2 regions of the Cytobacillus oceanisediminis genome follow, and region 2 is predicted to be linked to the other one. Evidence: a T-box and tRNA genes for the amino acid it is inferred to sense, from the RefSeq annotation. Region 2 holds a T-box; the other holds one or more tRNA genes.
What was found. The T-box of region 2 lies ahead of pheS (phenylalanine--tRNA ligase subunit alpha). A T-box ahead of a tRNA ligase gene usually reads a tRNA of that ligase, here a tRNA-Phe.

Region 1: it encodes a tRNA-Phe, which carries the amino acid that the T-box ahead of pheS (phenylalanine--tRNA ligase subunit alpha) is inferred to sense. The anticodon was not compared.

The regions. Positions count from the first base shown of each region.
Region 1 is NZ_CP065511.1:1,395,453-1,399,851, forward strand. Features, by position in the region: rRNA gene IRB79_RS07215 (23S ribosomal RNA) at 1-1,154, shown strand, start outside; rRNA gene rrf (5S ribosomal RNA) at 1,407-1,523, shown strand; tRNA gene IRB79_RS07225 (tRNA-Asn) at 1,544-1,618, shown strand; tRNA gene IRB79_RS07230 (tRNA-Ser) at 1,622-1,712, shown strand; tRNA gene IRB79_RS07235 (tRNA-Glu) at 1,728-1,802, shown strand; tRNA gene IRB79_RS07240 (tRNA-Val) at 1,807-1,882, shown strand; tRNA gene IRB79_RS07245 (tRNA-Met) at 1,892-1,965, shown strand; tRNA gene IRB79_RS07250 (tRNA-Asp) at 1,969-2,045, shown strand; tRNA gene IRB79_RS07255 (tRNA-Phe) at 2,069-2,141, shown strand; tRNA gene IRB79_RS07260 (tRNA-Thr) at 2,160-2,235, shown strand; tRNA gene IRB79_RS07265 (tRNA-Tyr) at 2,253-2,336, shown strand; tRNA gene IRB79_RS07270 (tRNA-Trp) at 2,344-2,417, shown strand; tRNA gene IRB79_RS07275 (tRNA-His) at 2,429-2,504, shown strand; tRNA gene IRB79_RS07280 (tRNA-Gln) at 2,563-2,637, shown strand; tRNA gene IRB79_RS07285 (tRNA-Gly) at 2,642-2,716, shown strand; tRNA gene IRB79_RS07290 (tRNA-Cys) at 2,735-2,808, shown strand; tRNA gene IRB79_RS07295 (tRNA-Leu) at 2,837-2,925, shown strand; tRNA gene IRB79_RS07300 (tRNA-Leu) at 2,949-3,030, shown strand; gene IRB79_RS07305 (nuclease-related domain-containing protein) at 3,641-4,399, opposite strand, start outside.
Region 2 is NZ_CP065511.1:4,572,289-4,576,687, reverse strand. Features, by position in the region: gene IRB79_RS22970 (M42 family metallopeptidase) at 1-255, shown strand, start outside; gene sspI (small acid-soluble spore protein SspI) at 293-499, opposite strand; gene IRB79_RS22960 (TrmH family RNA methyltransferase) at 641-1,390, shown strand; T-box leader at 1,467-1,767, shown strand; gene pheS (phenylalanine--tRNA ligase subunit alpha) at 1,833-2,870, shown strand; gene pheT (phenylalanine--tRNA ligase subunit beta) at 3,018-4,399, shown strand, end outside.

The sequences.
Region 1 (4,399 bases), 2.2 Mb from region 2:
TAGGTGCATAGCCCTGATGAGCAGTGAATAGGCCCAGGCGACTGTTTAGCAAAACACAGGTCTCTGCGAAGCAAGGCGAAGTATAGGGCTGACGCCTGCCCGGTGCTGGAAGGTTAAGAGGAGAGGTTAGCGCAAGCGAAGCTTTGAATCGAAGCCCCAGTAAACGGCCGTAACTATAACGGTCCTAAGGTAGCGAAATTCCTTGTCGGGTAAGTTCCGACCCGCACGAAAGGCGTAACGATCTGGGCACTGTCTCAACGAGAGACTCGGTGAAATTATAGTACCTGTGAAGATGCAGGTTACCCGCGACAGGACGGAAAGACCCGTGGAGCTTTACTGTAGCCTGATATTGAATTTTGGTACAGCTTGTACAGGATAGGTAGGAGCCTGAGAAGCCGGAGCGCCAGCTTCGGTGGAGGCGTCGGTGGATACTACCCTGGCTGTATTGAAATTCTAACCCGCGCCCCTTATCGGGGCGGGAGACAGTGTCAGGTGGGCAGTTTGACTGGGGCGGTCGCCTCCTAAAAGTAACGGAGGCGCCCAAAGGTTCCCTCAGAATGGTTGGAAATCATTCGCAGAGTGTAAAGGCACAAGGGAGCTTGACTGCGAGACCTACAAGTCGAGCAGGGACGAAAGTCGGGCTTAGTGATCCGGTGGTTCCGCATGGAAGGGCCATCGCTCAACGGATAAAAGCTACCCCGGGATAACAGGCTTATCTCCCCAAGAGTCCACATCGACGGGAGGTTTGGCACCTCGATGTCGGCTCATCGCATCCTGGGGCTGTAGTCGGTCCCAAGGGTTGGGCTGTTCGCCCATTAAAGCGGTACGCGAGCTGGGTTCAGAACGTCGTGAGACAGTTCGGTCCCTATCCGTCGTGGGCGCAGGAAATTTGAGAGGAGCTGTCCTTAGTACGAGAGGACCGGGATGGACGCACCGCTGGTGTACCAGTTGTCTTGCCAAAGGCATCGCTGGGTAGCTATGTGCGGAAGGGATAAGTGCTGAAAGCATCTAAGCATGAAGCCCCCCTCGAGATGAGATTTCCCATAGCGTCAAGCTAGTAAGATCCCTGAAAGATGATCAGGTTGATAGGTCAGAGGTGGAAGCGTGGCGACATGTGGAGCTGACTGATACTAATCGATCGAGGACTTAACCAAAAAGAAAAGCGAAGGCGACTGTTCAACTTCGAGAGACGTTGGAGAGCCGGCCATTCAAATCCTGGTTTTGGGATTTGGAGGGACGGATCGAAACGGCCGAGAAGTTAGGAGCCGAAGCTAGACAAGTCATTGGTTATTACTCGGCAAACACTTCTTCATGCATTATCTAGTTTTGAGGGAACGAAAAAAAGTAAATTTCCTCTTGAAAAATGATAGAAAGACGGTATAATAATACTTGTCTTTGAAAAATAGTCTGGTGGCGATGGCGAGAAGGTCACACCCGTTCCCATACCGAACACGGAAGTTAAGCTTCTCAGCGCCAATGGTAGTTAGGGGCTGTCCCCTTGTGAGAGTAGGACGCTGCCGGGCTGTTTTACAAATATCATTATTCCGCAGTAGCTCAGTGGTAGAGCATTCGGCTGTTAACCGAACGGTCGTAGGTTCGAATCCTACCTGCGGAGCCAAATGGAGAGCTGTCCGAGTGGCCGAAGGAGCACGATTGGAAATCGTGTATACGCTAACCGCGTATCAAGGGTTCAAATCCCTTGCTCTCCGCCATTATAATTTCACATTGGCCCCTTGGTCAAGCGGTTAAGACACCGCCCTTTCACGGCGGTAACACGGGTTCGAATCCCGTAGGGGTCACCATTTTGGAGGATTAGCTCAGCTGGGAGAGCATCTGCCTTACAAGCAGAGGGTCGGCGGTTCGATCCCGTCATCCTCCACCATATTATTGTCGCGGGGTGGAGCAGTCCGGTAGCTCGTCGGGCTCATAACCCGAAGGTCGCAGGTTCAAATCCTGCCCCCGCAATCTGGTCCGGTAGTTCAGTTGGTTAGAATGCCTGCCTGTCACGCAGGAGGTCGCGGGTTCGAGTCCCGTCCGGACCGCCATTTTTACAAAGTAAATAATATGTGGCTCAGTAGCTCAGTCGGTAGAGCAAAGGACTGAAAATCCTTGTGTCGGCGGTTCGATTCCGTCCTGAGCCACCTTTACTGAATTGATTAGCCGGTGTAGCTCAATTGGTAGAGCAACTGACTTGTAATCAGTAGGTTGGGGGTTCAAGTCCTCTCGCCGGCACCATTTTTTTATGTTAATATGGAGGGGTAGCGAAGTGGCTAAACGCGGCGGACTGTAAATCCGCTCCTTCGGGTTCGGCAGTTCGAATCTGCCCCCCTCCACCATTTATATAGGGGTATAGTTTAATGGTAAAACGAAGGTCTCCAAAACCTTTGATGTGGGTTCGATTCCTACTACCCCTGCCAATATAATAATGGCGGCTGTGGCGAAGTGGTTAACGCATCGGATTGTGGCTCCGACACTCGTGGGTTCGATTCCCATCAGTCGCCCCATAATTTTTAAGTAACAGTACGAGTATAACTCTCATATAAATGTAATATGAATGATCAATGGGCTATAGCCAAGCGGTAAGGCACCGGACTTTGACTCCGTCACTCGCAGGTTCGAATCCTGCTAGCCCAGCCATTTTGCGGAAGTAGTTCAGTGGTAGAACATCACCTTGCCAAGGTGGGGGTCGCGGGTTCGAATCCCGTCTTCCGCTCCAGAATAAACTTCAAATTATGGCGGCATAGCCAAGTGGTAAGGCAGAGGTCTGCAAAACCTTTACCACCGGTTCGAATCCGGTTGCCGCCTCCATAATCTAAATCTTGATTCGCTTATATACGCCGGGGTGGCGGAACTGGCAGACGCACAGGACTTAAAATCCTGCGGTAGGTGACTACCGTACCGGTTCGATTCCGGTCCTCGGCACCACAAGATTTACTACATTTTAATATGCCGGTGTGGCGGAATTGGCAGACGCGCACGACTCAAAATCGTGTTCCTTCTGGAGTGTCGGTTCGACCCCGACCACCGGTATCTGAAAAGAGGTTTCCTTTATTGGGAAACCTTTTTTTGTTCAGGAATTAATTTTAATTATGGGATCCCTATCATTTGAAAAATGTTGCTGCTTGGGTTGTAAACAGAAATTATATATGGCTCCGAACGATTCAGAGGGGACTTTCGAATGGGGTTCTGAATTGTTCGGAGCCATATATTGAATTGTTTAATTAGTATTTTAACTTGGCTACCTTAAAAAAATATAAGAGCATCATTCATTAGTTAAATATGAAGAATGAAACGAAAAAGATTAGACGTGCTTGTAATAGCTACATATGAAGAGCAGGAATGAAAGAGAGCTAAACGTGCGCGATTCTAGCAATATGAGAAGAGGAGGGGAACGAAAGAGAGCTAAACGTGCCCGATCTTAGCAATATGCGAAGAGGAAGGGGGCGAAAGGGCAGTATTCATCTGGAAGCCTTATAATAAATACTGAAGTCTTTATTTATAATATGATGATTTTCCCGTATTTATTAGCGTGTAATTATTTACAAGGATCTTTCTTATAGTTTTCTTTGAGTACATGGTTTTGCACCATTCATGTATATTAGCTGTAGTAACTTTTAGTTCTGGAAATAATAATCTATATTCATCTACACTTCTGGTAACTGCATGAGTAATATCCTCTTTTTATTCCACATTTTAGGCATATCATAGTTAATTTATTGAAAGGCATTATAAAAGTTTTGCAAGATAAGCATGTCATCCACTTCTCCAGGCCTTCAAAAGTATATTCCAATCCCCTGCCAAAAGATGTTTCCTCCAAATGCAAAGACATTAACTTGTCCGCCAGCATTAAATGGTTTTTATTCGCCGGCTGAGGTTTCAATTTTAATTTGTCCATAAATCGCTTAATTTGTGCTGGAAATATAGCGGGAAGATTCATTGTGGATTGATATAGGTGGAATCCGGGGTTAATAAAAATAAGAAGAGCCTTAAGAGGGGTTTTTACTCTCAATTCCTGCAGCAGTCTTCTCAGGAGGGATTCACATCGCTGCAGCTGCAGAAGAGGGTTCTTAACTTCTGTATTTGTTTGTGCGGTGTACCATCTGTCTTGTTCGATATAAAAGTCTCCCTCATAATTCTTAACTTCAAAAATATAGATACAGTCCCCAGTGATTAATAGTGAATCTATCTGGAAAAAGGTGTTACTGTAATCGAACAATAAATCATGAAGAATAGTCCATTCCTCAGGCGATTCTTCTAGCAGCTCATCAAATATCTTCTCACCTGAAAAACCTTTTTCTAAATTAAGAAAGTGGCTGTAATCTTTAGGGGTAAGCCGCATTCTTCCATGTAAAAACCGAAGCATCTTTAATTCTTCTGGTTCATACCGAAATTTTAATAT
Region 2 (4,399 bases):
CTAGTAACAGACACTGCGGATGAACTGAATATCCCTTATCAGTTTGATGCCATCGCTGGCGGCGGAACAGATTCAGGAGCCATTCATGTTACTCATAATGGAGTTCCATCACTTTCAATCACCATCGCAACACGCTATATCCATTCTCATGCAGCAATGCTTCACCGCGATGACTATGAAAATGCCGTTAAGCTTATTGCTGAAGTGATTAAAAAGCTTGACCGGGAAACTGTTGATAAAATTACTTTTGAATAATAGAAAAAACTCCGGGGCTACCGGAGTTTTTTCTGCTCTATCTAAGGCCGCTCTCCAATGTTTGAAGCATTTCCAGCTTGTCTTCTTCTGAAGAGTTTTTCCAAATTACTTCAAACAAAACACCTAATCCAGGCAGCATTTTTTCTTCCCCATTTTGAATGGCATCTACGATTGTATCTTTAAGTTCGTCTTGAGAGTTGCCTGAAACATTGTGTAAAATGGCATTGCGCAGGTTTAAATTCACCTTTATGCACTCCTTCCAGATTTAATTCGTTATTATCTTCTCTAATTTCGCTTTTATTATGTATTTCAAATAGGCTATAATGAAAAAACTGTATAAAGAAATTCCGGTTGTGCGGGATTTTCTATAAAAGGAGAGACCGTGTTGAAGCATATACAATCTGCAAAAAATCCAAAAATTAAAGAATGGAAGAAACTTTTGACTAAAAAAGAGCGGGACAAAACAGAAACATTTTTGGTTGAAGGCTTTCATTTAGTGGAAGAAGCACTCAAAGCCAATCAAATAGCTGAAATAATCATTAGTGAAAATAAAGACATGCCTCCCGGATGGGATTATGGGGACATCCCTGTAACAATGGTTACAGATGAAATCATCGGGCAGCTGGCTGATACGGAAACGCCGCAGGGAATCTTTGCTGTCTGCAGTCAGGAACAATCCTCTGATGTCATAAAGGGAAGGCGGTATTTATTAATTGATGCCGTACAGGATCCCGGCAATCTGGGTACGATGATCAGGACGGCTGATGCTGCTGGTATCGATGCCGTTATTGTGGGTGAAGGCAGCGTTGACGCATATAACCCAAAGGTGCTTCGCTCTGCACAGGGCAGTCACTTCCATTTGCCGGTTTTAAGAGGGAATTTGTCTGACTGGATCGGCAGACTGAAAGAAAGTAAAGTCCCTGTCTATGGAACCGCTTTGGAAAATGCCCAGGAATACACGAAGTATGAGTCCTCTGATTCCTTCGCACTGCTCGTTGGAAATGAAGGAAATGGTGTTAATAAAGAGCTCCTGGCTAATACAGCAGCAAACCTTTATATACCGATATTCGGGAAAAGCGAATCACTTAATGTGGCGGTGGCTGCCGGAATTCTTCTTTATCATTTAAGAAAATAGAAAATGGGCGGCAATTTTTTGAAAACCGTTTGAAACAGCCTCAAGAATGTAATATAATTAACAGCAAAATTATAATAACAAAACGATGACGGAGACCAGTACCTTGCAGTCAGCCTTTTCAGGGAGAAAATGCCTAAGACTGAAAGCATTTTTACAGGAAATGCAAGGGGATATTCACCTCCTGAGTTGGCATCGGGACCATTGAAAAGTATTGTTGGCGCTCTGCTGAGTTGTCCAGCTGAAGCGGCTGAACGAGCCACTTCCGCTTTTCCGTGTAAAGATGTACCGGCATAAGCCGTTATCCCAATGAAGTGAACACGTGCATGAAGTACATATATGTGTTAAAAAGGGTGGTACCGCGAAACCTCGTCCCTTTATGGGGATAGAGGTTTTTTATTTTGGCCAAAAAAGTAAAAAGATTAATTTCAAGGAGGATTTTTAGATGCAAGAGCGTTTAAAGGAACTGCAAACTGAAGCGTTGGAAAAAATCAGCACTGCTGCTGATTTAAAAGAACTAAATGACATCCGTGTATCTTACCTGGGCAAAAAGGGCCCAATAACAGAAGTTCTTAAAGGAATGGGGAAACTGTCTGCGGAAGAGCGCCCAAAAATGGGAGCACTTGCAAATGAAGTGAGAGACAGTATTGCTGCTGGCATTGAAGAAAAGCAGAAGCATCTTGAGGAGGCGGCAGTACAGGAAAAGCTGTCTGCAGAAAAGATAGATGTAACTCTTCCTGGACGTCCTGTCAAATCAGGAAACCATCATCCGCTGACACGCATTATCGAAGAAATTGAAGACTTGTTCATTGGAATGGGCTATACAGTAGCTGAAGGCCCTGAAGTTGAAAAAGATTATTATAATTTTGAAGCATTGAACCTTCCAAAAGGCCACCCTGCCCGCGATATGCAGGATTCCTTCTATATTACAGAAGAGATTCTTCTTCGTACCCATACTTCGCCGGTACAGGCAAGAACAATGGAGAAGCATGAAGGCAAAGGGCCGGTTAAAATCATCTGTCCTGGAAAAGTGTATCGCCGTGACAATGATGATGCTACACACTCCCACCAGTTCATGCAAATAGAAGGACTTGTTGTAGATGAAAACATCCGAATGACCGATTTGAAAGGAACATTGGAAGTGTTTGCGAAGAAAATGTTCGGAGAAGACAGGGAAATCCGTCTTCGCCCAAGTTTCTTCCCGTTTACAGAGCCATCTGTTGAAATGGATATTTCCTGTAAAATCTGCGGCGGAAAAGGCTGCAGCGTATGTAAAGGCACTGGCTGGATTGAAATTCTTGGCGCTGGAATGGTTCATCCCAATGTTCTCGAGATGGCAGGCTTCGACTCTAAGAAATACACAGGCTTTGCATTCGGAATGGGACCTGAGCGAATTGCCATGCTGAAGTATGGTGTGGATGATATTCGCCACTTCTATACAAATGATGTTCGTTTCTTAAAGCAATTTTCAATTCATGAGTAATTAGAAAAGCGGAGGCGACTGTTCAAATGAACGCAGACTAAGAACGCCACGTTCTGTGGCAACGTCTGCATGACCCCCAACCTGGGGGCCTCAATGACCTCGAGGGGGTAGGAGCCAGAGCTGGACAATAAAAGAGGAGGATCATAAATGTTCGTTTCATATAAATGGCTGCAGGAATATGTTGATTTATCAGGCGTTACACCTGCAGAGCTTGCAGAAAAAATTACAAAAAGCGGTATTGAAGTTGAAGGCGTAGAGGTTTTGAATGAAGGCATCAAAGGTGTTGTTGTAGGGCATGTCCTTGAAAGAGAACAGCACCCAAATGCTGATAAACTGAATAAATGCTTAGTTGATACAGGAGCTGGTGAGCCTGTACAAATCATATGCGGTGCCCCAAATGTGGATAAGGGACAGAAAGTGGCCGTGGCTACAGTTGGAGCTGTGCTTCCAGGCAATTTCAAAATTAAGCGCGCGAAGCTCCGAGGCGAAGAATCAAATGGAATGATCTGTTCGCTTCAAGAGCTGGGCATTGAAAGCAAGCTGATTGCAAAGGAATACTCTGAAGGCATTTATGTTTTCCCTAATGATACAGAAGTTGGCCAGGATGCTCTTGAGCAGCTTAATCGTGACGACCAGATACTCGAGCTTGGTTTGACTCCGAACCGTTCTGACTGCTTAAGCATGCTGGGTGTTGCCTATGAAGTAGCAGCTATTTTAGGAAGAGAAGTAAAGCTTCCTGAGCCGCATGCTGAGACTTCTTCTGAAAAGGCGTCTGATTACATTGAAATTCAGGTGGAAGCAAAAGAAGATAATCCTCTTTACGTTGCAAAGGTTGTAAAAAATGTAAAAATAGGAGCTTCTCCTGTATGGATGCAGGCTCGGTTAATGGCGGCGGGCATTCGACCTCACAATAACGTGGTGGACATCACAAACTACATTCTGCTTGAATACGGCCAGCCTCTTCATGCTTTTGATTATGACCGGCTGGGATCAAAGCAAATCCTTGTCCGCAAAGCAGGCGATGGCGAAATGATTGTCACTCTTGATAATGCCAAGCGTGAGTTAACCTCAGATCACCTTTTAATAACAAATGGGACAGAACCAATTGCACTTGCCGGAGTCATGGGCGGGGCAAATTCTGAAGTGCAGTCTGACACTAAAAATGTACTTATTGAATCAGCTTATTTTAAAGGGGCAACGGTTAGAAAAACTTCAAAAGACCATGGCTTAAGAAGCGAAGCAAGTGCCCGCTTTGAAAAAGGTGTGGATCCAAACAGAGTTAGAGCTGCTGCAGAAAGAGCTGTTCAATTGCTCGCACAATATGCGGGCGGAGAAGTGCTTGAAGGTTCTGTGGAAGCAGATGCACTGCAAGTGGAACCTGCTGTGGTGTCTGTAACGCTTGAAAAAATCAATCGTGTACTTGGCACGGAATTATCCATGAAAGAAGTAGAGGATATATTTGCCCGTCTTCAATTTGAAACAAATACTGATAACGATACAATTACGGTTACAGTTCCAACACGCAGAGG